Regions from separate parts of the Pseudomonas sp. SA195 genome, predicted to be linked through region 3. Evidence: predicted binding sites of a transcription regulator. Region 3 holds the regulator's gene; each other region holds the start of a gene.
The links. Region 3 encodes sigma-54, which starts transcription at its own class of promoters, with help from an activator protein. Its sites were predicted from a motif close to ANTGGCATNNANNTTGCTNT; they were not measured.
Positions count from the first base shown of each region.

Region 1: a site for sigma-54 is predicted at 5,652-5,671, ahead of glnK (P-II family nitrogen regulator). Genes of this name have one in related genera too.
Region 2: a site for sigma-54 is predicted at 6,546-6,565, ahead of M1D78_RS08300 (CmpA/NrtA family ABC transporter substrate-binding protein). Genes of this name have one in related genera too.

Region 1 covers NZ_CP096392.1:3,988,604-3,998,530, reverse strand. The annotation lists gene M1D78_RS18725 (putative bifunctional diguanylate cyclase/phosphodiesterase) at 1-1,473, shown strand, start outside; gene M1D78_RS18720 (BCCT family transporter) at 1,511-3,478, opposite strand; gene M1D78_RS18715 (YifB family Mg chelatase-like AAA ATPase) at 3,680-5,179, opposite strand; gene M1D78_RS18710 (accessory factor UbiK family protein) at 5,209-5,472, opposite strand; gene glnK (P-II family nitrogen regulator) at 5,858-6,196, shown strand; gene M1D78_RS18700 (ammonium transporter) at 6,320-7,636, shown strand; gene M1D78_RS18695 (ammonium transporter) at 7,715-8,968, shown strand; gene M1D78_RS18690 (secondary thiamine-phosphate synthase enzyme YjbQ) at 9,067-9,492, shown strand; gene sutA (transcriptional regulator SutA) at 9,567-9,908, shown strand.
Region 2 covers NZ_CP096392.1:1,780,976-1,790,902, reverse strand. The annotation lists gene M1D78_RS08330 (AAA family ATPase) at 1-697, shown strand, start outside; gene M1D78_RS08325 (DUF58 domain-containing protein) at 697-1,680, shown strand; gene M1D78_RS08320 (DUF4381 domain-containing protein) at 1,677-2,171, shown strand; gene M1D78_RS08315 (vWA domain-containing protein) at 2,164-3,171, shown strand; gene M1D78_RS08310 (VWA domain-containing protein) at 3,168-4,904, shown strand; gene M1D78_RS08305 (BatD family protein) at 4,901-6,523, shown strand; gene M1D78_RS08300 (CmpA/NrtA family ABC transporter substrate-binding protein) at 6,637-7,860, shown strand; gene M1D78_RS08295 (ANTAR domain-containing response regulator) at 7,871-8,449, shown strand; gene M1D78_RS08290 (amidohydrolase family protein) at 8,729-9,568, shown strand; gene M1D78_RS08285 (enoyl-CoA hydratase-related protein) at 9,571-9,927, shown strand, end outside.
Region 3 covers NZ_CP096392.1:940,606-950,532, reverse strand. The annotation lists gene mlaE (lipid asymmetry maintenance ABC transporter permease subunit MlaE) at 1-279, opposite strand, end outside; gene M1D78_RS04310 (ATP-binding cassette domain-containing protein) at 272-1,087, opposite strand; gene M1D78_RS04305 (KpsF/GutQ family sugar-phosphate isomerase) at 1,359-2,333, shown strand; gene M1D78_RS04300 (KdsC family phosphatase) at 2,335-2,856, shown strand; gene lptC (LPS export ABC transporter periplasmic protein LptC) at 2,865-3,437, shown strand; gene lptA (lipopolysaccharide transport periplasmic protein LptA) at 3,424-3,972, shown strand; gene lptB (LPS export ABC transporter ATP-binding protein) at 3,972-4,697, shown strand; gene M1D78_RS04280 (RNA polymerase factor sigma-54) at 4,845-6,356, shown strand; gene hpf (ribosome hibernation-promoting factor, HPF/YfiA family) at 6,437-6,745, shown strand; gene ptsN (PTS IIA-like nitrogen regulatory protein PtsN) at 6,752-7,216, shown strand; gene rapZ (RNase adapter RapZ) at 7,345-8,202, shown strand; gene M1D78_RS04260 (HPr family phosphocarrier protein) at 8,211-8,483, shown strand; gene pmbA (metalloprotease PmbA) at 8,611-9,927, opposite strand, start outside.

The DNA of each region.
Region 1 (9,927 bases), 1.5 Mb from region 3:
CACCGCCCTGCATCGGGTCGTTTTCCATGGCCGACGGTCCTGTTGCTCGAAACAGAACCGGTTGAAGCGCCCGAAGGCGTCATCGACTGGCTGACCGGGCCGCGGCTGGACCCGGAGCTGTTGCGCCGCTGCCTGCGCTATGCCCGTGAGCGCTGCAATCTGCAAGGCGTTGTTCAGCGTCTGGCCAGGCAGGACCCGCTGACCGGCATCATCAATCGCCAGGGTTTTCAGGCGCTGCTCGCCGCCCGGCTGGTTGAGGGTCGAGGTGAGGGTCTGGTATTGGGCGTGCTCGATTTGGACAACTTTCGCCGGGTCAACGACGCGCTCGGCCACCAGGCGGGCGACCGTTTGATCGTGCAAGTGGTGGCGCGCTTAAAGGCCGAACTCGAGGTGGGTGATCGCCTGGCTCGGCTGGGTGGCGACGAGTTCGGCCTGTTGCTCGAGGCCGACCGCATGGAGCCAGTGGAGAAACTGGCCGACCGCTTGATGGGCGCGCTGGCAGAGCCCTACTGGCTCGATGGCGAAAGCCTGATGCTCGGGTGCAGCCTGGGCCTGGCCCGTGCGACCCCGGGCGCGGACGCCGATCAGCTGTTCTGGCTGGCGCAGATCGCCATGCGCCAGGCCAAGGCCAGCCAGGGCTGCACCTGGCATCGCTATAACGAACGGGTCAACCGCAGTGCCAGCAGCCTGGCCGGCCTTGAAGGTGAGCTGCGGCGTGCCCTGCGCCGCGACGACCTGGAGCTGCATTATCAGCCGAGGCTGTGCATCGAGACCGGCCGCATCGTCGGTATGGAAGCCCTGGTGCGTTGGCCGCACGCCGAGCGTGGCCTGCTGGCTCCAGACGAGTTCATACCCATGGCCGAGGAGAGCGGGCTGATCGTGCCGCTGGGCTACTGGGTCATCGCCCGGGCCTTGCGCGACATGCAAAGCCTGCGTGACAGCGGTGCGGGCGAGTTGCACATGGCGGTCAATCTGTCGTTCCGGCAGTTTCAGGATAGCCAGTTGCTGGCCACCCTCGAGCGGCTGATCGCCGAGCGCGGCGTCGATCCGCACTGGCTGGAGTTCGAGCTCACCGAGACGGCTGTGATGCGCCGCAGCGATCAGGTGCGCGGCACCATGAACGCGCTGGCTGAGCTGGGGGTGCGCTTCTCGCTGGACGATTTCGGCACGGGCTTTTCCTCCTTCGTGCACCTGAGCCGGCTGCCGATCAGCTTGCTGAAGATCGACAAGAGCTTCGTCGAACAGATGGCTTCGCGCCCGCAGAACGGCCGACTGGTCCGGGCGATGATCGGTCTGGCCCACGAGCTGGGTCTGGAGGTCGTGGCCGAGGGGGTCGAAGGCGCAGCGCAGTTAGGACAACTGCGCCGCTTCGGTGCAGACCAGGTGCAGGGCTACCTGATCAGCAAGCCGCTGCCCCTGGCCGAGCTAAGGCCCTTTCTCAACCGGGGCCGCGCGGTCGAAATGCAGAGTTGAAACAAAGCGCCGGGCTTGGAGCCCGGCGCGGTGTGGATCAGCGAACCATGTGCAGGAAGTGCATGTGTTTCTCGTACTGGTCGAGAATGTCGCCAATCACGCCTTCCCGGCTCCAGCCCATCACATCGTAGTTCTGCCCGCCTTCCTTGAGGTGCACTTCGGCACGGAAGTAGTTGCGCTCGTCGTCGTCACCTTCCTCGGTGGCAACGAAGCTCGGCATCGGGTAGCCACGTGGGCGAATCAGGTAGATGAAGTCCGGCGCACCTTCGTAGGTGATTTCCAGGCCGGTCCGTTTGTCGTCCCCGCTGGTCAGTTCGACGTGGTAGCCCTGCTTGCGCAGCTCCTCGGCTACAGCGGCGCACGCGGGCGCAGCGGTCTCGCTGATGAATCGCTCCACGTCACGACGGCGGGGATACCGAGTCAGGTTCTGCACACGGCGACGCCAGCCGCCTTCGGACACGGGCGCGGTCGGGGTCGTGTTGATCGCCTGGTAGCGCAGCCCCTGTTTTGTCGCATCGACACGAAGCGCCTTGAGCAGGCCCCACATCGAGCAGAGCAGCGCGAGGGTGAAGGGCAGGGCGCTGGCGATGGTTGCCGTCTGCAGTGCGGTCAAGCCATCGGCAAGCAGCAGTGCGATCGCCACGATGCCCATGGAGGCTGTCCAGAAAATACGTTGCCATACCGGCGTCTGGCCTTCACCACCCGAGGCGAGCATGTCTACGACCAGCGCGCCGGAGTCTGCCGATGTCACGAAGAACACCACCACCATCAGCATCGCGATGGTCGAGAGCACCGCCGCGAAGGGGAAGTTTTCGAGGAAGGCAAACAGGGCAAGCGAGCTGTCACGCTCGATCGCTTCGCCCAGGCTCGTGACGTGGTCCCAGAGAATCATGTGGATCGCGGTGTCACCGAACACGGTCATCCACAACAGGGTGAAGCCGGTCGGTACCAGCAGCACGCCGGTGACGAAGTCACGGATGGTGCGGCCGCGCGAGATGCGCGCGATGAACAGGCCGACGAAGGGCGACCAGGCCAGCCACCAGCCCCAGTAGAACAGCGTCCATCCGCCGATCCAGTCGTTCGGCTCGTAGGCGTAGAGGTTGAAGGTCTTGTTGACGATGTCGGACAGATAGCTGCCGGTGTTCTGCACGAAAGTCTGCAGGATAAATACGGTCGGGCCTGCAATCAGCACAACGACTACAAGCAGCACGGCAAGCGTCAGGTTGAGCTCCGACAGGCGCCGGACGCCCTTGTCCAGACCCGTGACCACTGAGACCGTCGCCAGCAGCGTGGTGACTGCGATCAGGATGATCTGAACAGGCACCGAGATCGGCACCCCGTATAGATGATTAAGGCCGGAATTGATCTGGGTGACGCCCAGCCCCAGCGAGGTGGCGACGCCCAGCACGGTGCCGATGATCGCGAAGATGTCCACGGCGTGGCCGATCGGGCCATAGATTCGCTCGCCGATGAGTGGATAGAGCGCCGAGCGCAGTGTGAGCGGCAAGCCGTGGCGGTAGCTGAAGTAAGCCAGGATCATCGCGACGATCGCGTAGATCGCCCAGGCATGCAGACCCCAGTGGAAGAAGGTGATCTTCATGGCCTCGTACGCGGCCTCACTGGTCCCTCCTTCACCGACCGGGGGCGAGAGGAAGTGCATCACCGGTTCGGCTACGCCGAAAAACATCAGGCCGATGCCCATGCCGGCGGAGAACAGCATGGAGAACCAGGTCAGGTTGCTGTAGTCCGGCTCGCTGTGATCAGGGCCGAGCTTGATGTCGCCGTAGCGGCTCAGGGCGAGCAGCACGACCATCAACAGGATGATGGCGACAGCGATGATGTAGAGCCAGCTGACATTGGCGATGATCCAGGCCTGGACGTCACCGAATACAGCCTGCGCGTTTTCCGAGAAGGCGACGCTGTAGATAACCAGCGCGATGATAAGGACGGCAGAGCCGATGAAAACGGGTGGGTTGAGGGTGGAAGAAGACTTGTTGGCCTCCATGCTGCGCTCCTTGATTTTTCGATTTGGGGAGTGGCCGCCTGTGGCGAAGAGGGCGCAATCTAACATATTGGTCAGCTTCTGACCGGCTTCGAGGCCATCGCCATTGCGTCGGTAACAATGGATCGGACCTCGGACGAGCAGGAATTACGCCGTTGCGCTTGCCGCCGCGCCACGCGTTGCAGGACTTCAGCCGGCGCGTTATCAGCTGGCCTGGCTGGCGGGCCGGTATTGCAGCGCCTCGGCGAGGTGGGCGCGACCGATCGACTCGGCGCGCTCGAGATCCGCCAGCGTACGAGCGACTTTGAGAATGCGGTGTGCCGCGCGCAGCGATAGCCCGAGTCGCTCACAGGCGCGCTCCAACCACTGCTGGTCCTCCGGTTGCAGATGGCAGTGCTGGCGCAGGCCGGATAGATCGAGAAATGCGTTGGCGCACCCCTGGCGAGCGAGTTGTCGGCGCCGCGCCTCGGCTACGAGGGCAGCCATCTCGGCGGTCGTTTCGGTGCTCGCCATTGGCGCATTGAGTGCAGTCGCCTCCCGCGCCACGGTCAGGTGCAGGTCGATGCGGTCAAGCAGCGGGCCGGAGAGCTTGCCGCGGTAGCGCTGGACCTGATCGGGCGAGCAACGGCAGCGGCCGCTGGGGTCGCCCAGATAGCCACAGGGGCAAGGGTTCATCGCGGCCACCAATTGGAAACGAGCAGGAAATCGCACCTTGTCACGTGCCCGTGCGATGACGATACACCCCGATTCCAGTGGCTCCCGTAGTACCTCTAACACCTTGCGATCGAATTCCGGCAGTTCATCGAGAAAGAGCACGCCTTGGTGCGCCAGTGTGATTTCGCCGGGTCGCGGCCGGCTGCCGCCACCGACCAACGCCGGCCCGGATGCACTGTGATGGGGCTGTCGAAAAGGGCGCTGCGGCCAATGTTCGAGGGGCGACTGGCTGGCCACAGAGTGAATGGCGGCGACTTCGAGTGCTTCCTGTTCCTCCAGCGGTGGCAGCAGCCCTGGCAGGCGGCTGGCTAGCAGTGTCTTGCCGGTGCCGGGTGGGCCGGAAAACAGCAGGTTGTGCGCGCCGGCCGCGGCGACCAGCAAGCCGCGCTTGGCTGCTTGCTGACCTTGCACGTCGGCCAGATCCGGGTACGGCAGGACCTGGCGCAGAAGCCCTTGTGCCTGGAAAGGTTGCAGTGGTGTCACGCCGTTGAAATGCGCGGCGACTTCCAGCAGATGGTCTGCGGCGTAAACCACCAATCCCGAGGCTAGGCTGGCTTCTTCTGCGTTTGCGCGGGGCACCAGCAGGGCGCGGCCAGCCTTGCGTGCCGCCAGCGCGGCGGGCAATACGCCCTGAACCGGCCGCAACGCGCCGGAAAGCGCCAGTTCACCGAGACATTCGAGGCTGTCGAGGCGCTCGCTCGGCACCTGAGCGCTGGCGGCAAGAATGCCGAGGGCGATCGCCAGGTCGAAGCGCCCTCCATCCTTAGGCAAATCTGCGGGGGCGAGGTTGAGGGTGATGCGGCGGGCCGGGAAATCGAAGCCGGACGTGAGGATGGCGCTGCGCACGCGATCCTTGCTTTCCTTGACCGCAGTTTCGGGCAGGCCGACAAGGGCCAGTGAAGGCAGGCCGTTGGCCAGGTGCGCCTCGACCGTGACGGCCGGCGCTTCCACGCCGAGCTGGGCCCGGCTGTGGACGATTGCGAGAGACATCGATCACTCCTTTGATCGGTGCCGCTGGATCACTCTCCGGCGGCGGGCTTCAGCTTCTCTTCCAGTTCAATGACCTTGGCCTCCAGCGCCTCGAGGCGGGCACGTGTGCGGGCCAGGACGACCATCTGGCTGTCAAACTCGTCGCGGCTGACCACATCCAGCTTGCTCAACGCGCCCTGCACGATGCCCTTGAACTGGGCTTCGATTTCGCTGCGCGAGAGGGGCGTTTCGCCGTTGAACAAGCGCGAGGCCTGGGAGCCGATGGCGTCGAGGAAAGCTTTGGGCGGGAACATAGCATCACCTGTTTTTGAGCGGCGTGCAGTGTAGCACGCTCGTCCAAGCCGCCCCGGGCAGCCCCTGTGCCCATTTCTGTGCACTGTGCCTTGGTACGCCGCACCATTTTGGTTCGCCGCTTCGCTCGTTTAGGCCCGTGCTGGCCGCGCGGACCGCAGCAGAGCGCGAGTTTCGATTGGTTGGCACTGTTTCTGCTTTGTTCAGCGTGACGCATGCACCGACAGGTAACGGTGCACAGGCGATTCGGGACGTTTCGTCGGATTGGTTGATGGTGTCGGAGGGTCGCGCGGCGATGCCGGCGCGTTACAAGAGCCAGACACTGAGCTTAGACTTGAGCCGGGTTCGTACTTCTGGGGCAAGTCCACCTAAACGGGAGAAGTTTTCATGAAACTAGTCACTGCCATCATCAAGCCGTTCAAGCTGGACGACGTGCGCGAGTCACTGTCCGAAATTGGCGTCCAAGGCATCACAGTCACCGAGGTCAAGGGCTTTGGCCGGCAGAAAGGCCATACCGAGCTCTACCGCGGCGCCGAATACGTGGTCGATTTCCTGCCGAAGGTGAAAATCGACGTGGCCATTGCTGACGACCAGCTCGATCGCGTGATCGAGGCCATCACCAAGGCGGCCAATACCGGAAAGATCGGCGACGGCAAGATTTTCGTGGTGAACCTGGAGCAGGCCATCCGCATCCGCACCGGCGAAACCGACACCGACGCAATCTGACGAGCCGCGCGTAGCGCATGCATGAGCGGGCGGCAACGCCCGACACATCCGCCACGCCGCAGCCGTACTTGCGATTGCCTGCCAGCGCAGGCCTACGAACCCCCACGCCCCAGGAGTAAAACCATGACTCTGCGAAAATTCGCAGGGCTAGGAGCCCTTTTGTCTCTGATAAGCCCCGGCATCGCCATGGCACAGGAGGCAACGCTCGATTCCGGCGATACGGCATGGATGCTGACAGCCACCGCATTGGTGCTGTTCATGACCATTCCAGGCCTGGCCCTGTTCTACGGCGGCATGGTCCGCTCCAAGAACATCCTCTCGGTCATGATGCAGTGCTTTGCCATTACCGGCCTGATGAGCATCCTCTGGATGGTCTACGGCTACAGCCTGGCGTTCGACACGACTGGCATGGAAGCAGGCGTCACCAATCTCAATTCCTTCGTCGGCGGCCTCGGGCGTGCATTCCTCGCCGGCCTGACACCCGACAGCCTTACCGGCACCGTGCCGGAAAGCGTCTTCATTACCTTCCAGATGACCTTCGCCATCATCACGCCGGCGCTGATCGTCGGTGCCTTCGCCGAGCGCATGAAGTTCTCCGCGATGCTGGTGTTCATGGGCGTCTGGTTCACCCTGGTGTACGCACCGATTGCCCACATGGTCTGGGGCGGCGACGGCGGCCTGATGTGGGACTGGGGCGTGCTCGACTTCGCCGGTGGCACCGTGGTGCACATCAACGCCGGTATTGCCGGCCTGGTCGCGTGCATCGTGCTTGGCAAGCGCAAGGGCTTCCCGACCACCCCCATGGCCCCGCACAACCTCGGCCTGACGCTGGTCGGCGCGGCGATGCTGTGGATCGGCTGGTTCGGGTTCAACGCCGGTTCCTCGCTGGCCGCCAACGGCACTGCTGGCATGGCCATGCTGGTCACCCAGATCGCGACTGCTGCCGCAGCGCTGAGCTGGATGTTTGCCGAGTGGATGACGCACGGCAAACCCAGCGCGCTGGGTATCGCCTCCGGCGTTGTTGCCGGCCTGGTAGCGATCACCCCGGCAGCCGGCACGGTCGGTCCGATGGGTGCGCTGGTCATCGGCTTGGCATCGGGCGTCATCTGTTTCTTCTGTGCCACCAGTCTCAAGCGCAAGCTCGGTTACGACGACTCGCTGGACGCCTTCGGCGTACATGGCGTTGGCGGCATCGTCGGCGCGCTTCTGACCGGTGTCTTCGCAGCCCCTGCGCTGGGCGGTTTCGGTGAGGTGGAAAACATCGCACTGCAGCTGTGGATCCAGTTCAAGGGCGTGCTCTTCACCGTCGTCTACACCGCCATCGTCACCTTCGTAATCCTGAAAGTGATCGACGTGGTGATGGGACTGCGGGTCAGCGAAGAAGAAGAAACGATCGGCCTCGACCTCAGCCTGCACAACGAACGCGGCTACAACCTGTAAGCACACGGAGTGCGCCCGGAGCCAACCCGGGCGCCTTACCCGAATAGCGCCCTGGCGCTCGGCAAAAGGTGAACAAAAATGGATAGCACAGCACTGATACCCGTCCAGTACGGACTCGATACCTTCTACTTCCTCATCTGCGGCGCGCTAGTCATGTGGATGGCGGCGGGATTCTCGATGCTTGAGGCCGGCCTGGTCCGTGCCAAGAACACCGCCGAGATCCTGACCAAGAACATCGTCCTCTATGCACTGGCCTCGATCATGTATCTGCTGATCGGCTACTACATCATGTACTCGAGCCCCGAAGGCGGCATCCTGCCGAGCCTGGGATTCCTGATCGGCGATGAGAACGCGGTCGACGTCGTCGCCGCCGGTGGCGAGGACGCGCCGTATTATTCCGCGCGTGCCGATTTCTTCTTCCAAATCGTGTTTGCCGCGACCTGCATGTCGGTGGTCTCCGGTGCGGTCGCCGAGCGCATGAAGCTCTGGGCCTTCATTGCCTTCGCGGTGGTGATGACCGGCTTCATCTACCCGGTTCAGGGTTTCTGGAAGTGGGGCGGCGGTTTCCTCGACGCGGCTGGCTTCCTCGACTACGCAGGCTCGGGTCTGGTGCACATGGCCGGTGCCTCGGCTGCACTGGCTGGCGTTCTGCTGCTGGGCCCGCGCAAGGGCAAGTACGGCCCTAACGGCCAGATCAACGCGATCCCGGGTGCCAACCTGCCGCTGGCGACCCTCGGCACCTTCATTCTGTGGATGGGCTGGTTCGGCTTCAACGGCGGCTCGCAGCTGAAGATGAGCACCATCGAAGATGCCAACGCTGTCGCCCAGGTATTCACCAATACCAACATGGCGGCTGCAGGCGGGCTGGTCGCGGCGTTGATCACCGCACGCCTGCTGTTCGGCAAGTCCGACCTGACCATGATCCTCAACGGGGCACTGGCGGGCTTGGTGGCCATCACGGCCGAACCGCTGACCCCAAGTGCGCTGCAGGCGGTGCTGATTGGTGGAGTGGGTGGCGTGCTGGTGGTGTTCAGCATCCTTGGCCTGGACAAGCTCAAGCTCGATGACCCGGTGGGTGCGATTTCCGTGCACGGTGTAGTCGGTGCATGGGGTCTGCTGGCCGTTCCTCTGACCAATGCAGACGCCTCCTTCGGTGCGCAGCTGCTGGGCCTGGTCTCGATCTTCGCCTGGGTATTCATTGCCAGCCTGGTGGTTTGGGCGATCCTCAAGGCGGTCATCGGCCTGCGCGTTAGCGAAGAGGAAGAGTACGAAGGCGTCGACGTCGTGGAGTGCGGCCTTGAAGCCTATCCGGAGTTCACCAACAAGCGTTGATCATCCCCTGCTCCAAGAAGGGCGCCCTCGGGCGCCCTTTGTTTTTTCTGGAGCCGCGCTAGAATGCGCTCCGTGCGGCTGACGAGGGGCTCTCGACGATGTGGCGACAGACGATCATCACGCTGCGGCCGAGACCGCGCGGCTTCCACCTGATCACCGATGAGTTGCTCGAGCATCTGCCGGAACTGCGCGAATGCACGGCTGGTCTGTTACACCTGTGGCTGCGCCATACCTCGGCCTCGCTGACCATCAACGAGAATGCCGATGGTGCGGTACGGCGCGATTTCGAGCGGTTCTTCAATCGCCTGGTGCCGCAGGGCCAGCCCGGCTACGAACATGATTACGAGGGGCCGGACGACCTGCCGGCGCATTTCAAATCCAGCCTGCTGGGCTGTGAGGTCAGCCTGCCGGTACAGGATGGCCGATTGGCGTTGGGGACTTGGCAAGGCGTCTATCTCGGGGAACACCGCGATAAGGGCGGGGCCAGGCAGGTGCTCGCGACGTTGCATGGGATGGCAAGTTGAATTTTTTTTGGCGATGGCGAACAAAGTTCATCGCTGGGCTATAACTTCCGCTTTGGCAGGGGACGAGGTTGAACATGAGTGACGAAGAACTAGAACAAGACGATCTGGACGTTAACGACGACGAGGATGAAGGCGAGGAGCTGGCTGCGGCCGATTCCGACGACAGCGATGACATGTCGGATGATGAAGGCACCGACAGCGAGCGCGCCACGCCGACCAACAAGAAAGCCAAGGCCAAGGCGGTCGTGGTCGATGAACTGCCCAGCCTGGAAGCCAAGCAGCGCGAGCGCGAAGAGTTGGCTCGCGCGATGGAAGAGTTCCTGGCGCGTGGAGGCCAGGTGCAGGAGGTCGAACCCAACGTGGTAGCCGATCCGCCTAAAAAACCCGACAGCAAGTATGGCAGCCGGCCCATCTGATCCGGCGTCGCTCTGCCTC
Region 2 (9,927 bases), 840 kb from region 3:
GAGCTTTGTGTTCCAACAGGGGCCGATCTTCCACAACCTCGTGCTGGCCGATGAAATCAACCGCGCGCCAGCCAAGGTGCAGTCCGCGCTGCTCGAGGCGATGGCCGAGCGGCAGGTCAGCGTCGGGCGCAGCACCTATGACCTGTCGCCACTGTTTCTCGTCATGGCGACGCAGAACCCCATCGAGCAGGAAGGCACCTATCCCTTACCGGAAGCGCAGCTCGACCGCTTCCTTCTGCACGTCAAGCTCGGCTTCCCGGACGCCTCCGTGGAGCGGCGCATCCTGCAACAGGCACGGGGCGAAGCCATCAACGGCGAAACGCCGCCCGAGCACCGGGTGTCGCAACAAGCGATCTTCGCCGCGCGCAAGGAAATCCTCGGGCTCTACATGGCCGATGCGGTGGAGGAATACCTGGTGCAACTGGTCATGGCGACCCGCACCCCGGCCAAATTCGATGCCGAGCTGGCCAGCTGGATTGCCTACGGCGCGAGCCCGCGCGGCTCGATTTCGCTGGATCGCTGCGCCCGTGCGCATGCCTGGCTGGCGGGTCGGGACTTCGTCAGCCCGGAAGACATCCAGGCCATGTTCTTCGACGTACTGCGCCATCGCCTGATTCTGTCATTCGAGGCGGAAGCCGCCGGAATCGACCAGGATCGCGTGCTGCAACGCATTCTCGACGTGGTCGCGGTGGCCTGATGCAACCGGCACCCTCGGCCCAGGCGGGCCGGAGCAGCAACGGCTTGGATGCGGGAAGCCCATCCGGCATTCGCATTACGCTCGCCGAACTGATCGACATCCGCCATCGCATTCGGGAAGTACCGCTGTTCTCCACGCCACATCGCCGCAGCCCGCTGGTCGGCCTGCACCATTCCAAGTTGCGCGGTCGTGGCGTCGACTTCGATCAAGTGCGTATTTACCAGGCCGGAGACGATGTCCGCACCATTGATTGGCGCGTCACCGCCCGCACGCAGGAACCCCATACCAAGCTCTTTCATGAGGAGCGCGAGCGGCCGATTTACCTGCTCGTTGAACAGAGCAGCCGACTGTTTTTCGGCAGCGGCCTGGCCTTCAAATCAGTGCTGGCCGCGCAGGCCGCGAGCCTGGTCGGTTGGGCGGCTCTGAGCCACAACGATCGTGTCGGCGGCCTGGTATTCGGCCAGGGCGATCACCACGAGATCAAGCCGCGCCGCAGCAAGCAGAGCCTGCTCCAGCTGCTTGACCGCCTGGCCCGCGCCAACGCTCGGCTGGAAGCCGACGCGTTCCACTACCCGGATGCGTTTGGCATGGCGCTGCGCCGCGCACGCGAGGTGCTGCGCCCCGGGAGCCTGGCCGTCATCGTTTGCGACGAGCGCACCCTCGGCGACGCCGCCGAGCAGCAATTGGCCCTTTTGGCCCGCCATGTCGACCTGCTCCTGATTCCCGTATTCGATCCCCTGGACCGTGCCCTGCCGGCAGCCGGCCTGCTGCGTTTTGCCCAGGCCGGTGCCCGACTGGAGCTCGACACCCATGACGCGGCCCTGCGTCAGGCCTACCGAGACCAGGGCGAAGAAAGACGTGCGCGCTGGCAGCGCCTGGCTGACCGCCTGCGCCTGCCGCTGATGCCTCTGGATGCGCATCGCGAGCTGATCGAGCAACTGCGCGAACACTTGAGCGTGCAGCTCCCAGGTGCATCCCGATGAGCCTCGTCGCACAGCTGGACCCGCTGATTCAGCCCGCACCGGTGAGCGCCTGGCCGCCGGCGCCTGGCTGGTGGTTTCTCGCCGCCTTCGCGTTGACGCTCCTTCTCCTGGTACGCACCCGCCCCTGGCGCCGCCTGGTCCGCACGCCCCAGGCGGCACCCGGCACCCCGCTCGACCCGCAACGCCAGATCGCGCTCGACGAACTGGCCCAACTTCGCAAACCCTACGACGGCCAGCCGGCCAACCAGTGGTTGCAACAACTCAACGGATTGCTAAAGCGCCTCTGCCGCATCCGCTACCCGGACGACAGCCCCCATACGCTGAGCGGCCGAGCCTGGCTGGCCTTTCTCGACAGCCGCTGCCCCTCCGCCGGCCTGACGCGTTGGATGGTGCTGGTCGAAGGGCTCTACCGCGCCGAGTGCCGGCTGGACGACAAAGCCATCGAAGGGCTGGAGCAAGCGGTGCAGATCTGGATTCGCAAACATGTTTGAGCTGGCATGGCCGTGGGTTTTCCTGCTCATGCCGCTGCCGTGGCTGCTGCGCTGGCTACTGCCCGCCGCGGACAGCGGCGACGCGGCGCTCAAAGTCAGCTTCCTCGGTGAGCTGGAAGCCTTGTCCGGGCGCCGCGCCCAAGCATCGCTGCCCGGGTGGCGCCTGCAACTGCCCTACCTGCTCGTCTGGCTGTTGCTGCTGAGCGCCGCGGCGCGTCCGCAATGGCTGGGCGAGCCGCTGCCCCTACCGACCACAGGTCGCGACCTGCTGCTGGCGGTCGACGTTTCCGGCTCGATGGATTTCCCCGACATGCTGTGGGAAGGCGAGGAAATTAGCCGTCTGGATCTGGTCAAGCGATTGATCGGCGACTTCATCACCGAGCGCAATGGAGACCGCGTCGGGTTGATCCTCTTTGGCAGCCAAGCCTATCTGCAAGCCCCCCTGACCTTCGACCGGCAGACCGTTCGCACCTGGCTCGACGAGGCCGTGATTGGCATCGCCGGCAACAATACGGCAATTGGCGATGCCATTGGGCTTGGCGTCAAGCGCCTGCGTGAGCGCCCCGCCAACAGCCGTGTGCTCATTCTCATCACGGACGGCGCCAACAACGGCGGCGAAGTCGAACCGCTGCTTGCGGCGCGCATGGCTGCCAGCGAGCAGGTGCGAGTGCACACGCTGGGCATCGGCGCCGACATCGAACCCGGTGGCGTGATCGACCGCTTTGGTTTCAACCCCGGCGGCGACCTGGACGAAACCACCCTGCGCTCCGTCGCCGACATCACCGGCGGGGAGTATTTTCGCGCCCGTTCCTCTGAGGAACTACGCGCCATAGGCGCCACCCTCGACCGCATCGAGCCCGCGGCTCAGCAGCCCGCCCAGGCCCGCCTCGCCGACACTCTCTACGCATGGCCACTCGCCGCTGCGCTGCTGCTGAGCGTCGCGCTGGTGGTGCGTCGGCTCTGGCCCTTGTGGAACCCGGCTGGAGGCCAACGCCCATGAGCGAATGGCTTCCCCACCTGATGCGGCCGTACTGGCTGCTCGCCCTACCGGGATTGGCCTGGCTGCTGTGGCGCCTATGGCACCGGCAGCGCCGCATCGGCCGCTGGCAACGCCTGTTGCCGCCGCATTTCCATGCCGCCTTGCTGACACGCGGCAAGCTGCGTAATAGCCGCCTGCCCTGGCTTATTCTCGGCAGCGCCTGGCTGCTGACCTGCCTCGCGCTGCTCGGGCCGAGTTGGCAAAAAGCCGAGCAACCCGGCATGTCGCGGCTCGATCCGCTGGTCATTCTGCTCGACCTGACCCCGACCATGCTGGCCTCCGACGTCAGTCCGACCCGCCTGGAAGCGGCCAAGCGCAAGGTCGTCGACCTCCTGCAGGTCCGCCAGGACGCGCAGACGGCCATCGTCGTCTACGCCGGCAGCGCACACACGCTGGTGCCGCTGAGCAACGACGTGGCCACCGCACGCAACCTGCTCGATGCCCTCGAGCCTGACCTGATGCCCGAGCCTGGCCATCGGGCGGACCTGGCCGTCGCCCAAGGCATCGAGCTGCTGGAGCGAGGCGCTAACGGTCGTGGGCGCCTGCTGCTGATTGGCAGCAGCTTGGCCGAACAGGAGCGCGCCGGCATTGAAGAACAGCTGGAAGACAGTCCTCTGCGGCTGATGATCCTAGGCATCGGCACCGAACAGGGCGCGCCCATCGCTCGCGAGGACGGCAGCTTTATCAAGGACGAACGCGGCGCCATTCTAATCCCGCGGCTGGACAGCCCCGGCATCCGTCGCTTCGCCAGCAGCATCGGTGGGCGCTATCAGCAGTCGCGTCTCGATGACGAAGACCTGCGCGGCCTCGGCCTGCTCGACAGCCAGGGCAACCTGAGCGCCCGTGAGGACAGCGTGCAGCTGAGCGCCTGGCTGGACCAGGGCCATTGGCTGCTGGTCCCGGTGCTGCTGCTCGCCGCCTGCGCCGGGCGCCGTGGCTGGTTGTTCGGCCTGGCGCTGCTCGTCTGGCTGCCTCAACCGGGCTACGCCGTGACGCTGCAGGACCTGTGGCTCAGGCCGGATCAGCAAGGCGAACGGCTGCTCCAGTCGCAGCGCGCGGCCGAAGCGGCGGAACGCTTCGAGAACCCGCGCTGGCAGGGCTTTGCGCGTTACCAGGCCGGTGACTATTCCGGTGCCGTGGAGAGTTTCACGCATGGCGACACCGCGGCAGATCACTACAACCGCGGCAATGCGTTAGCGGGCGATGATCAATTGGAAGCGGCCATCGAAGCCTACGACCAGGCCCTCGAGCAAGACCCGGGGCTCGAATCGGCCCGCCGCAACCGCGCCCTCGTCGAGCAAGCGTTGCACGAGCGCAGCCAGGCGTCGCAGGCAGACACAAGCGAGGATGCCTCGTCGAGCGAGACTGACGCCGACGACAGACCCCAGGACGACGAACGCCAAGCGGGGCAATCCACACCGCCGCGCCAACCCAATGAACGCAATCCGAGCGGCGCGGCAGCCGAGGAACAGGCGCAGCAGCCATTGCAGCCCGAGCAGGCCGAGTCGCAAGCCACCGAGACTTCGCAAGCAGGCGATGAGCAGGCGTTGGCGCAGGGCGAAGCGCCGCCGTTGAGCCCCGAAGAGGACCAGGCCATGAACCAGTGGCTACGCAAGATTCCCGACAATCCCGGCGAGCTGCTGCGCCGCAAATTCCTCTACGAACAACGTAAGCGCCAGGAGCTGGCTCGATGATCCGTGCAACCCTCTTGGCAGTCCTCCTGCTGCTCAGCCTGCCGGGCCAGGCGACCGGTCTGAGCGCGCGAGTCGACCGCACCCAGCTCAGCCTTGACGAGACAGTCGAACTGACCCTCGAGTCCAGCGACGCGACCGTATTCGGCAAGCCGGACCTGCAGCCGTTGCACGCACTGTTCAAGGTATTCGGCACGCGGCAATCGAACCAGCTGTCCGGCAGCAGCGGCGAAGCACGTGCGGTCACTCAGTGGCAGGTCACATTGCAACCGCGCCAGGCCGGCTACGTGATCATCCCGCCGTTACAACTGGGCGACTGGCGCAGCGAACCCATTACCTTGCATGTCAGCGAACCGGGCGATGATGACAGCAGCCAGCTCGCCCCAATCTTTATCGATGCCAGCCTCGACCAGGACAGCGTCTATGTGCAGGCCCAGGTCGTGCTGACACTGAGGATCTACCATTCCGTCTCGCTCTACGACGACAGCACCCTCTCGCCGTTGCAGATGCCCGATGCGCTGGTCGAGCGTCTGGGTGAGCCCAGAACCTACGAAAAGGACATCAACGGCATCCGCCACGGTGTGATCGAGGTGCGCTATGCACTCTTCCCACAAAAAAGCGGTGAGCTGACCATTCCGGCACAACTGTTCAGCGCGACCACCGTCGCCCCCGCCACCGGCGACTATTTTGGCTCACGCTTCGGCCGCTCGACGCAGGTCAAGTCGCCGACCATACCGCTTCAGGTCAAACCCAAACCGGCCGAATACCCAGCGGATGCACCCTGGTTGCCGGCCAGCAACCTGACGCTGGTCGAAGCCTGGAGCCCTGAGCCCGCCGACGCCCAGCTTGGCGAGGCTCTGACCCGTAGCCTCTTGCTCAAGGCCGAGGGGCTTTCCGCCTCCCAACTGCCGCCGATCGACATACCCAAGGTTGCCGGCCTGCGCGGTTACCCCGACCAGCCCAGCCTCAACAATGAGATTGGTGCAGCGGGCATCACCGGTAGCCGCGAGCAACGCGAAGCCCTCGTCGCCACCCGCGCAGGTGATTTCGAGCTGCCGACAGTCGAGCTGGTCTGGTGGAACACCCGGGAGGATCGCCTGGAGCGCACCACCCTACCGGCTCGGCCATTGCTCGTCGCCGACAATCCCGACCTGCAGCAGCCGGACATCGACGTCTCGCAGGCGACCGAACCCACACGGCAGGCCCTGCTTTGGCCCTGGCAACTGAGCAGCGCGCTGCTCTTGCTGACCACCCTGCTCGGCTTCGGGCTCTGGCTACATGCGCGCCGTCAACCGGCCGTGGCCCGCAACGTCCAGGTTGGGCCGACCCCGCGCTCGCTGCTCGAAGACCTCAAGCGCGCCTGCCTCGCCAATGACACCCAGGCGACTCGCCACGCACTGGATGCCTGGGCTCGTCAGCAGCCTGAGACGCTTGCCGATATGGCGGCCCGCTTCGTGCCGCTGTCCGACGCGCTCGATGGCCTCAATGGCGCGCTCTACAGCGAGACCGGCCAGCGCTGGCAGGGCGAGGCGCTGTGGCTGGCCATCAAGAACCTGCCGCCCCGGCAAGCGGGCGAAACCGAGCAGGACGCCACCCCGCTTCCTCCGCTATATCCCCGCTGAGCCCACCTGCATCCTTCCAAGCCTTGGCATGTGGCTTGCTTTGCCAGCCATATTCTCAGCAAGCGCGCGTCTGGCCTTACAGCCCGCGCGCCGCATGACAAGGCAGCGCATCCATGACCGATCTACCCTTCGCTCCCCGGCCCGACCCGTATGCGTGGGTCGCTGGCAGCGACGCGCCTGAAAAGCACGTCGTCAACCTCGGCTTCATGGCGCTTACCGACGCCGCCTCACTGATTGTCGCCGCGACCCAGGGCTTCGCCCAACCTTACGGCCTGACTCTGAATCTGCAGCGGCAAAGCTCCTGGTCGAACATCCGGGACAAGCTGATCGAGGGCGAACTGGATGCGGCCCACGGCCTGTACGGATTGATTTACGCCGTGCATCTGGGCATCGGTGGCAGCGCACCGGTAGACATGGCCGTGCTCATGGGCCTAGCCCAGAACGGGCAGAGCATCAGCCTCTCCAGCACGCTCAAGGCTGCTGGCGTGACCGATCCCGAGGCGCTCGGCACTTGCGTGCGCCAGAGTGGTGCAAAGCTGACCCTCGCCCAGACCTTTCCCACTGGCACCCACGCGCTCTGGCTCTACTACTGGCTTGCCGCGTACGGCATCCACCCGCTCAAGGACGTACGCACCCTCGTGGTGCCGCCGTCGCAGATGGTCGCCCACCTGCGTGCACGACGAATCGACGGCTTCTGCGCGGGAGAGCCCTGGGGAGCGCAGGCGATTCAGGAAGACATGGGCTTTACGCTGGCAACCAGCCAGTCGATCTGGCCAGACCACCCAGAAAAAGTGCTCGGCTGCACCCGCGCCTTCGTCGAGCAGTACCCCAACACTGCACGCGCGCTGGTCATGGCGATCCTAGAAGCCAGCCGTTTCATCGACGAGAGCCAGGAAAACCGCCGCAGCACTGCCCAGCTCATCGCCGGGCACGAGTATGTCGACGCGCCCCTTTCGGCCATCGAACCGCGCTTCCTCGGTCAATACGAGGATGGGCTTGGCCATGCGTGGCTGGACAAGCACCCGCTGCGCTTCTTCGGCAACGGCGAAGTGAACATGCCCTACCACTCCGACGGCCTCTGGTTCATGACTCAGCTTCGCCGCTGGGGTTTGCTTCGCGAAGATCCCGACTACCTCGCAATCGCCCAGCGCGTTCAACAGACAAGCCTGTATAGGGATGCCGCGTCAGCGTTGGACATCGCCGTACCCGCCTCGGCAATGCGCAGCGCGGTGCTAATGGATGGCAGCCGCTGGGATGGCAGCGATCCAGCCGGCTATGCGCGCAGCTTCGCCCTGCATGCACTGGCCGACCACCTCGCCTACCCAGAGCCTTGCTAGGGAGATCGCCATGCTCCGCGTCCTCTTGATCGACGACACTCCACGCAAGGTCGGCCGCTTGCGCGCCGCCCTCATCGAAGCCGGCTTCGAAGTCATAGAGGAGTCCGGCCTGACCATTGACCTGCCCGAGCGCGTCGAAGCCATCCGCCCGGACGTAGTGCTGATCGATACCGACTCGCCCGGCCGCGACGTAATGGAACAGGTCGTCATGGTCAGCCGCGACCAGCCCCGACCCATCGTCATGTTTACTGATGACAGTAATCCCGACGCCATGCGCCAGGCGATCCGCGCAGGGGTCAGCGCCTACATTGTCGAAGGCATCCAGGCCCAGCGCCTCAAACCCATCCTTGAGGTCGCCATGGCTCGCTTCGAAAGCGACCAGGCCATCCGCGCCCAACTCCACGCACGTGACCAACAACTGCTCGAACGCAAGCGCATCGAGCTGGCCAAAGGCATGCTGATGAAAATGCGCAGCTGCAACGAGGAAGAGGCCTACACCCTCATGCGCCGCCAGGCCATGAGCCGCCAACAGAAACTGATCCAGGTGGCCGAACAGATCATCGCGATGAATGATCTGCTGGGGCAGTAGCACTCGAACTACCCTGGCCACCGTCCGGTGGGCAGTAGACCCTATGTGTTCCGGCCGTCGCAGTGACCACGTGGCTGTCCCATGCGCGGTTGTCGCTCTGACCTGGCTGCTGACCCGTCGCAAATCAGTCAGTTAGATAACTGCTAGCTGCTCCTGCCCAGTTGCTTCAACGAGGCACACCCTTTTTGCGCTTGTAGATAGGCAGCATTGACACACCCACCGTATCGACCTATAACGAACATGTTCATAAATGATCAACAACAATAAAGGACGTGTCACATGCGCCGTATCGACCTGCATTGCTACCCCAACACTCAGCGCTGGATTGATTGTCAGGGACCTTATGTCAAGGCCCTTGCGGAATACTGGAACCGCGACTGGTCAGCCAAGACCGAGGAAGACGTAGTTCGCGAATTTCAGGCAGCCGGCATCGAAGCCGTGCTGGTTGCGCTGGACCTTCGCACCACCATCAACACGGTGCCGTGCGACAACGACTACGTGGCCGGAATGCGGGATCGTCACGACTGCATCATCCAGGCCTGGGGCGCGGTGGAACCTGCCATGGGCCAGATGGCGATTGACGAGGCCAAGCACGCCATTCGCGACCTTGACATGCTCGGCTTTCATTTCCATCCGATCATGCAGCACTTCAGCGTCGACGATCAGCGCTACTACCCGCTCTGGGAAGAGATCAGTGCGATGAAGGTGCCGGTGATGATCGACGTTGGCATGACCGGCATGGGCGCAGGGATGCCAGGCGGCATGGGCGCCAAGACTCGACATGCACACCCCTCCTCCATCGATACGCTGGCTGCGGACTTTCCCGACATGACTATCGTCATGGCCCATCCCGGTTATCCTTGGATCGACGAAACCACTGTGTGCGCTCTGCACAAGGGCAACGTGTTTTGGGAGATGTCCGGATGGGCACCGAAATATCTGCCCGAAGCGCTCAAGCGCGATATCCGCGGGCGGCTCAAGCACAAGGTCATGTTCGGCAGCGACTACCCGAGCATCCCTCACGAGCGGCTGTTCCGCGAGTGGAGCGAGCTGGGCTACTCGGACGAAATGCTCGAGCTGTTCTTCCACAAGAACGCCGAACGCGTCTTGGGACTGTAACCGTGAGCACGCTGCAGGTCACCACCGAGCGCCGCGGGCATGTGTTGCATATCTGCATCAACCGGCCCGAGGTGCGTAATGCGCTGGCGCCGAGCACGTATCACCAGCTCAGCCTGGCGCTGGATGAGCTGGAAAACGACTCGGCGTTATGGGCGGGTGTCTTGACCGGTGCCGGCGAGCAAGCCTTCAGCGCAGGTCGGGATCTCAAGCAACTCGCCGCCATGACCGAGGCCACTGACGAACAGAAGGAAGAAGAGGCACAGCTTTGGCGCAGCACCACACGCCTGACCGATCGCTTCGATTTCTCCAAGCCGCTGGTGGCGCGGCTCAATGGGTCCGCCTACGGCGGCGGCCTGGAG
Region 3 (9,927 bases):
CTGTCCGACTGCCTGCTCGGAGCCATAGCTGCTCAGAATGCTGTAGCCCTGCAGCGCCAGGACCATGCCGATGAAGATGCCGGACACCACGACGATGGCCAGCGACAGCACGCCCACCGAATACAGCTGGCGCACCAGCAGGGAGAAACGATTGTCCAGCCCGCTCGGACCGAACAGCGCATGGAACAGGAACAGCGTCGCACGCCCCTGGGCCGCGACCACGTTCAGGCCGGCCTCGCCCAGCAGCCGGACTCGTTCGATCAATGAACGCCTACGCATCGGAACCTCGCAGCAGATCGTCCGCATAAGCCGGCGCGGGGAAATGAAACGGTACCGGGCCATCTGCCGTACCGCGCATGAATTGCTGGATACGCGGATTGTCCGAGCGCCGCAGCGCGTCGGGTGTTCCCTGAGCGAGTACCTGGCCCTCCCCGACCACATAGATGTAGTCAGCGATGCTTGCCGTTTCGGCAAGGTCATGCGAAACCACGATACTCGTGATGCCGAGGGCATCGTTGAGCAGCCGGATCAACTGGACCAGCACACCCATGGCGATAGGGTCCTGGCCGGCGAACGGCTCGTCGTACATAAGGATCTGCGGATCCAGCGCGATCGCCCTGGCCAGCGCCACGCGGCGCTTCATGCCGCCGGACAACTCGTCAGGCATGAGGTCGATGGCGCCACGCAGGCCGACGGCCTGAAGCTTCATCAGCACGATGTCGCGGATCATCTCTTCAGGCAGCTTGGTGTGCACGCGCAGGGGAAACGCGACGTTCTCGAACACGTCCAGATCAGTGAACAGCGCACCACTTTGGAACAGCACGCCCATCTGCTTGCGCATGTCGAACAGTTCGCGCCGGGACAGCGTCGGCAGGTTGGTGCCTGCGACCCAGACCTCACCCCGATCGGGTTTCAATTGTGCGGCGATCAGACGCAACAGCGTCGTCTTACCGCAGCCGGACGGGCCCATAATGGCCGTCACCTTGCCTCGCGGTATGACGATATCAATGTCACGGAAAATGCTTCGCTCGCCGCGCGTGAAGGTGACGCCCTTCAGCTCGACAGCGTTAGCGTTGGCGACGCTCATCGGTTCTCCTTGGATACAGCCTGCGAGTCAGACGCTCCCAGGCATTCCGGGGATACTTCGCGCGACCGTTTTTCGGCGGCGAACTATAGCACCGCGCCAGGGCCATCCACAGCGTGCGACTGTGTCCGGGCGTGAATCACGTCGCTCGTTCAGCGCCCGTTCAGCCTCCGCAGCGGACACATCAAGCAGACATACGCACTCAGGTTTTTCGATGAGCGACCAGGTGAATGTCGCTATAATCCCGCGCTTTAGCCTAGGTGACGATGCACAGATGAACCAGAGCAGCCATTTGATCGAGACGGCTCAGCGCACCATTCGCATGGAAATCGATGCGGTTGAGCAGCTTAAAGGCCGCATCGGCGCTGAATTCGTCAAGGCTTGCGAACTCATCCTGCAATGCAAGGGCCGGGTCGTAGTGGTCGGCATGGGCAAGTCCGGGCATATCGGCAACAAGATCGCGGCGACCCTGGCGAGCACTGGCACCACCGCGTTCTTCGTTCATCCCGCCGAAGCCAGCCATGGCGACATGGGCATGATCACGCGCGACGACGTGGTGCTGGCCCTCTCCAATTCGGGCAGCACCAGTGAGATCGTGACCTTGCTGCCGTTGATCAAGCGCCTCGGCATCACTTTGATCAGCATGACCGGCAACCCCGAGTCGGTACTGGCCAAAGCGGCTCAGGTCAACCTGGACGCCAGCGTCGCCATCGAGGCCTGCCCGCTCAACCTGGCCCCCACCTCTTCCACCACGGCGAGCCTCGTGCTGGGCGACGCCCTGGCGATCGCGCTGCTCGAGGCGCGTGGTTTCACCGCCGAAGACTTCGCGTTTTCCCACCCCGGGGGTGCATTGGGCCGCCGCCTGCTGCTGAAAGTCGAACACGTGATGCATTCCGGTGAGCGACTGCCTCGCGTGAATCGCGGCACCTCGCTGCGCGAAGCCCTGCTCGAGATGACCCGCAAAGGCCTCGGCATGACGGTCATCGTCGAGAAGGACGGGACCCTCGCCGGAATCTTCACGGATGGCGATCTGCGCCGAACCCTGGACAAAAGCGTTGACGTTCGCGAGGCCATCATCGACCAGGTCATGACGGTCCATGGCAAGACCGCAAACGCCGATATGCTCGCAGCCGAAGCGCTAAAGATCATGGAGGACAACAAGATCAACGCACTGGTCGTGGTCGACGATAGCGACCGTCCCGTCGGCGCACTGAACATGCACGATCTGCTGCGCGCGGGGGTGATGTGAGATGAACGACTTGTTACAACGTGCTCGCGGCGTACGCCTGGCGATCTTCGATGTCGACGGCGTGCTGACGGACGGCAAGCTCTACTTCCTGGTGGACGGCAGCGAGTTCAAGACCTTCAATACGCTCGACGGGCATGGCATCAAAATGCTGATCAACTCTGGCGTACGCGCCGCGATCATCAGCGGCCGCAAGACACCCGTCGTTGAACGTCGTGCGCAGAACCTCGGCATCCAGCATCTCTATCAGGGGCGCGAAGACAAGCTGGTCGTGCTCGACGAGTTGCTCGGCGAACTCGGCCTGGACTATGCCGAAGTCGCCTACCTGGGCGACGACTTGCCGGACTTGCCAGTGATTCGCCGAGTCGGGCTGGGCATGGCGGTCGCGAGCGCCGACGCGTTTGTGCGCGAGCATGCCCACGGCGTCACCGGCGCCCGAGGTGGCGAAGGCGCCGCGCGCGAATTCTGCGAGCTGATCATGCGCGCCCAGGGCACCCTCGAGGCAGCCCAGGCTGCCTATTTGTAGAGGTGACCATGCTGAGCAAGATTCGCCTGCCTGCCGTCCTGTTGCTGATCGCCCTATCGTTGGGCGCCATCGGCTACTGGAATATCCGCCCCGAGAGTTTCATGGAGACGCCAGCCGCCGTTACAGCGCCGGAGTCTCCCATCGATTTCTACGTGATCAACTCGCGCACCGTGCAATACCAGCCCGACGGCAAGCGCAACTACGAACTGGTCGCCGAGAAGGTCGAGCACGTCAAGGCTAGCGACGTCAGCCTGCTTACCCGGCCGGACCTCAAGTCCTACCGCGGCACCGACCTGCCCTGGCACGTCACCAGCGAGCGCGGCGAAGTCGGGCCGCAGGGCGAGGAAGTCGAGCTGATCGACAACGTGCGTATCGAGCGAACCGATGCCAAAGGCCGCCCCACCATCGTGACCAGCAGCCGGATGACCGTGCTGCCGGAGAAGGATTATGCCGAGACCCGGCAACCCGTTAGAATCGTCGCCGCGAACGGCGTGACCACCGCCACGGGCATGAAAGCGTACATGAACGAAGGCAGGATGCTCCTGCTATCCAACGTAAGAGGCCAGCATGAGCTGCGTTAAGACTCTCCCCTTCTTGCTCGGTCTGAGCATTCTTCTGCTCGGTGCCAATGCCCATGCGCTGCCCGAGGATCGCAACCAGCCGATCCGCGTCCAGGCCGACACGGCTGAACTGGATGATCGCCAAGGCGTCGCGGTGTACCGCGGCGATGTGGTCATCACCCAAGGCACCATGAAGATAACTGGCGACACCGTTACCATCACCCAGAACGCAAACGGTGACGTGGAGGTCTTCACGTCCATCGGCAAGCCGGCCTATTACGAGCAGAAGCCCGCCGTCGACAAGGAGATCGTCAAGGCGTACGGCCTGACCATCCAGTATTTCGCGGCAAACGAGCGCATCGTGCTCATCGACCAAGCCAAAGTGGTCCAGGAAGGCAATACCTTCGAAGGCGAGAAAATCGTTTACGACACCCAGCGCCAAATCGTGAACGCCGGGCGCGCCACCAATGCGGATGTCACGACCCCGCGCCCACGGGTCGATATGGTCATCCAGCCGCGCAAGCGCGACCAGCCGGCAACGGAGCAGAGCGAGTAATGGCAACCCTCAAGGCCCAGCACCTCGCTAAGAGCTACAAGAGCCGCCAGGTCGTTCGTGATGTCAGCCTGTCCATCGAAAGCGGCCAGATCGTTGGCTTGCTAGGCCCGAACGGCGCGGGCAAGACGACCTGTTTCTACATGATCGTTGGCCTGGTCAGGGCCGACCAGGGACGAGTCCTCATCGACGATAACGACGTGACGCACCTGCCAATGCACGGCCGGGCACGCGCTGGCATTGGGTATCTGCCGCAGGAGGCCTCGATCTTTCGCAAGCTCTCGGTCGCCGACAACATCATGGCCATCCTCGAGACCCGCAAAGACCTCGATCGCAGTGGGCGCCAACAGGCGCTGGAAGGGCTGCTGCAGGAGTTTCACATCAGCCATATCCGCGACAGCCTGGGCATGAGTCTGTCGGGCGGGGAGCGACGCCGGGTCGAGATCGCACGTGCGCTGGCCACCGCGCCCAAGTTCATCCTGCTCGATGAGCCGTTTGCCGGCGTCGACCCCATATCGGTCGGCGATATCAAGCAGATCATCCATCACCTGAAGGCCAAGGGTATCGGCGTGCTCATCACCGACCACAACGTGCGCGAGACGCTGGATATCTGCGAGACAGCCTATATCGTCAACGATGGCCAGCTGATCGCTGAAGGCGACGCGCAAACCATCCTGGCCAACCAACTCGTCAAGGAAGTGTACTTGGGCCACGAATTCAGGCTCTGACCGGCTTTTTTTTCAGGAGACGTCGCGCCCAAGGGCTAGGCAAAGGCTTCGCCAGCAGGCATATAATTTGCTTCCTCTGGCGCCCAAGCCGCCAACAGTCGGAACAGGCGCGGTTGCGCCGGCAAACAAGGTTCGAAGTCCTCTGCCATGAAACCATCGCTAGTCCTGAAGATGGGCCAGCAGCTGACGATGACACCGCAGCTGCAACAGGCCATACGGTTGCTCCAGTTATCCACGCTCGATCTCCAGCAGGAGATTCAGGAAGCGCTGGATTCCAACCCCATGCTGGAACGCGAAGAGGATGGGGATGATTTCGAGGGCTCGGACGTAATGGCCGAGTCGATCGAGACCCAGACGGACAATGCTTCGACGCCCGAACCGAACGGCGCGGACAGCCGTTATGAAGAAACCGTCAGCACCGCCGAACACGCCGATGAAGGCGATTGGGGCGACCGCATCCCTGACGAATTGCCCGTCGACACCGCTTGGGAAGACATCTACCAGACCAGCGCCAGCAACCTGCCGAGCAGCGATGACGACGACTGGGACTTCACCACCCGCACGTCCGCTGGTGAGAGCTTGCAGAGCCACCTGCTCTGGCAGTTGAACCTTGCGCCCATGAGCGACACCGACCGGCTCATTGCCGCCACCCTGATCGACTGCATCAACCCGCAGGGCTACCTCGAGGAAACGCTCGAAGAAGTCCTGGAGTCGTTCGATCCAGAACTGGAAATCGAGCTCGACGAAATCGAAGTGGTGCTGCGCCGCATCCAGCAGTTCGAGCCCGCCGGGATTGGCGCCCGGGACCTGCGCGAATGCCTGCTTCTGCAGCTGCGCCAGCTGCCTGAGCGCACGCCCTGGCTGACCGAGGCAGTACGCCTGGTGAGCGATCACCTGGATATCCTTGGCAACCGCGACTACGCGCTGCTCATGCGCCGCATGAAGCTCAAGGAGGACGAGCTACGCCAGGTCGTCGACTTGATCCAGACGCTTAATCCGCGCCCCGGTTCGCAGATCGAGGCGAGCGAACCCGAGTACGTCGTGCCGGACGTCATCGTACGCAAGCACAACGACCGCTGGCTGGTCGAACTCAATCAGGAAGCGATGCCTCGTCTGCGAGTCAACGCGCAGTATGCCGGCTTCGTCAAACGCGCCGACTCCAGCGCCGACAACACCTTCATGCGCAACCAGTTGCAAGAGGCGCGCTGGTTCATCAAGAGCCTGCTCAGCCGCAACGAGACGCTGATGAAGGTTGCCACGCAGATTGTCGAACACCAGCGCGGCTTCCTCGACCATGGCGACGAGGCGATGAAGCCGCTGGTCCTGCATGACATCGCCGAAGCGGTGGGCATGCACGAGTCGACGATTTCCCGCGTGACCACTCAGAAATTCATGCATACCCCACGCGGCATCTACGAGCTCAAGTACTTTTTCTCCAGCCACGTCAGCACCGCGGAAGGCGGCGAATGCTCGTCCACCGCGATCCGCGCGATCATCAAGAAGCTGGTCGCCGCGGAAAACCCGAAAAAGCCGTTGAGCGACAGTAAGATCGCTGGTTTACTGGAAGAGCAGGGCATCCAGGTAGCACGCCGTACCGTCGCAAAATACCGTGAGTCACTGGGTATCGCGCCGTCCAGCGAGCGCAAGCGGTTACTGTAGATACCGGGTGATCCGGCCGAATCTCTTACGCTGGCGAACCTCTGGTCCGCCAATCCGCACGTGGCAAAAGGAGATGCAGTATGCAAGTCACTATCACTGGCCTTCACCTTGAAGTTACCGAGCCCCTGCGTGACTACCTCGAGGAAAAGTTCGAACGGCTGGAACGGCATTTCGACCGCATCATCAACGTTCAAGTGATCCTTCAGGTCGAGAAGCTCAAGCAGAAGGCCGAAGCCACCCTTCATGTCGCCGGACGCGAAGTTGTTGCCAACGCCGAGCACGAAGACATGTACGCCGCCATTGACCTGCTTGCCGACAAGCTCGACCGCCAGCTCATCAAGCACAAAGAAAAACAGCTCGACCACAGCCAGGGTGCCCTAGCCCGCTAGCCCATCATGATCCGACTCGAAAATATCCTGACCCCCGCACGTTCCTTGGTGAACGTGCCGGGCGGCAGCAAGAAACGCGTCCTGGAGCAAATCGCCAAGGTGATTGCCCGGGATCTCCCCGACCTCGACCCGCAAGCCATCTTCGAAAGCTTCGTCGCCCGCGAGAAGCTCGGCTCCACCGGATTCGGCAACGGCATCGCCATCCCGCACTGTCGCATGACCGGCTGCACCTCGCCCTTAAGCGCGGTGCTGCACCTGGGCGCACCGGTGGATTTCGATGCGATCGACGGCGCACCGGTTGACCTGCTGTTCGTCCTGCTCGTACCCGAAGCAGCGACAGATGAACACTTGGAGCTACTGCGCCAGATCGCCAGCATGCTTGACCGCGACGACGTCCGCGAGCGCCTGCGCAGCGCCTCGACGTCCGAATCGCTCTACCAGACGGTGGTTGACATCCAGAGCGGCCAATAACGCCGGAGCTGCGCATGCAGGCCAGCGAGAAGTGAGGAACGAGACGTGCCCAAGACCTGCCACCGCTCGCGACACCGACGCCGTTCGGCCCAGGCCGTGCACCAAAGACCCCGCCGGAAGAACGCGCCATGCGCCTGATCATCGTCAGTGGCCGCTCCGGCTCCGGCAAAAGCACGGCGCTCGACGTGCTCGAAGACAACGGTTTCTACTGCATCGATAATCTGCCGGCGGGGCTGCTTCCCGAACTGGCAGAGCGCGCCTTCCTGCACACGGAATTACTGCAACCCCAGGTCGCCGTCTCCATTGACGCTCGCAATCTGCCGAGCCAGCTCAAGCGCTTTCCCGAGCTGCTCGTCGAGGCAAGAGCCCGACACATCCAGTGCGACGTGCTCTACCTGGACGCAGCTGATGAAACGTTGCTCAAACGCTTTTCTGAAACACGCCGCCGTCATCCGTTGACCACCGAGCGACGCTCGCTGGCCGAGGCCATTCGCGACGAAGAAAAGCTGCTCGCCCCGATCATCGACCATGCCGATCTCAAGATCGACACGACGCACCTGAATCTCTACCAGCTGCGCGACACGCTGAAACTGCGCCTACTGAACAAACCTGAGCCGGGGACCGCATTTCTTTTCGAATCCTTTGGATTCAAGCGCGGCATGCCCGTCGATGCCGACGTCGTGTTCGATGTTCGCTGCCTGCCAAATCCTTATTGGAAGGCCGAGCTGCGCGACTATTCCGGACTCGACCAACCCGTGATCGACTACCTCGCGCAGCAGGCCGACGTGGAGGAGATGTTTCAGGATATCCATGCTTATCTCAGCAAATGGCTGCCCCGCTTCGCTGCCAGCAATCGCGCCTATGTCACGGTCGCGATCGGCTGCACCGGCGGGCATCACCGCTCGGTGTATCTGGCTGAGCGACTGTGTCAGGCGCTGCGCGAGCCTCTGAAAAACGTCCAGGTCCGCCATCGCGACCTGGTCTAGGAAGAACCATGCCAGTCTGCGATATCACCATCGTCAACAAACTCGGGCTACATGCCCGGGCCGCCGCCAAGTTCGTCGGGGTCGCCAACCAATTCCCCTGCGACATCCGTATCGGCCGCTGCCCCGACACCGTGGTCGACGGCAAGAGCATCATGGCTGTGATGATGCTGGCGGCGAGCAAGGGCACCACGCTGCACATGCGCACCGAGGGCGACCAGGAACACGAGGCGATGGACGCACTGGTCGCGCTGATCGAAGACTACTTCGAGGAAGGCGAATAGCAGCACCGGAGCTCGTAGCCAGACCGTGGCGTTGCTGCGGCTTGGTCAACGTCCAATTGCCGCTGCACGCCAGAGCATGCAGGGTTTGCCCTCTGGCGTGTCACGCCACCCAAATCGCTTGGTTCGATTAGCTTCCCGCGACCTTCATCCGTTCGATCAGCACCGAACCTGTGTGGATACTGCTTCGGGTTTCGATGTCACGACCCACGGCGACGATCTGCCGGAACATGTCGCGCAAATTGCCGGCGATGGTGACTTCCTGCACTGGGAATTGAATCTCGCCGTTCTCGACCCAGTAGCCACCCGCGCCGCGGGAGTAGTCGCCCGTCACCAGATTCAAACCCTGCCCCATCAGCTCTGTCACTAGCAGGCCGCGGCCCATACGCCGAATCAGTGCTGCCTGATCATCATCGCCGTGAGTCACGAACAGATTGTGCACCCCTCCCGCATTCGCCGTGCTGGGCAGGCCCAGCTTGCGACCCGAATAGGTGCTGAGGACATAGAAAACAAGCTGGCCCTTGTCCACGAACGGCTTGGCATAGGTCGCCAAGCCGTCGCCGTCGTAGCCCGCACTCGCCAGCCCGCGCAACAGATGCGGCCGCTCGTCGAGGCTCAGCCACTCGGGGAACAACGTCTGGCCCAATGCATCCTCCAGATAGGAGGCCTTGCGATAGAGGTTGCCGCCGGAAATAGCGGACAGGAAATGGCCAAACAGCCCGGTCGCCAGCTCCGCAGAGAACAGCACGGGCACATCGCAGGTCGGCACCGGTCGCGCGCCCAGACGCCGCACGGCACGCTCCGCCGCCCGCCGGCCGATGGAGTCAGCCGAGGCCAGCTCGCTGGCGACGCGATTGACGTCATAGTGATAGTCACGCTGCATTTGCCCGTCGGCCTCGGCGATCATCACGCAGCTGAGGCTATGGCGGCTGCTGCAATAGCCGCCGACGAAGCCATTGCTGTTGCCATAGCCGCGGATGCTGCGATGCGTACTCAAGCTGGTGCCGTCGGCGTTATGGATGCGTGGGTCCGTGGCGAACGCTGCAGCCTCGCAAGTGAGCGCCAGCTCGACGGCCTCGTCTGGCGCGATCTGCCAGGGGTGATAGAGGTCCAGGTCCGGCAGGTCGCGGGCCATGCGCTCGGCGTCGGCAAGGCCTGCAAAGCTGTCTTCGGAGGCGTGCCGGGCGATCGCCAGGGCGGCCGAAACGGTCTCCCGAATGGCTGCCTCGCCGCTGCCAGTGGTGCTGGCCGAGCCCTTGCGCTGGCCCAGGTACAGGGTGATGCCGAAGCCCTGGTCACGGTTGAACTCGACGGTCTCGACCTCGCGCTGGCGAACGGTCGTCGACAAGCCCTGCTCCATCGATACCGAGACCTCACACGCCGTGGCGCCCTGCGCCCGAGCCTCATCGAGGATGCGCTGAACCCGCTCGCGCAACGCCGGCAGTGC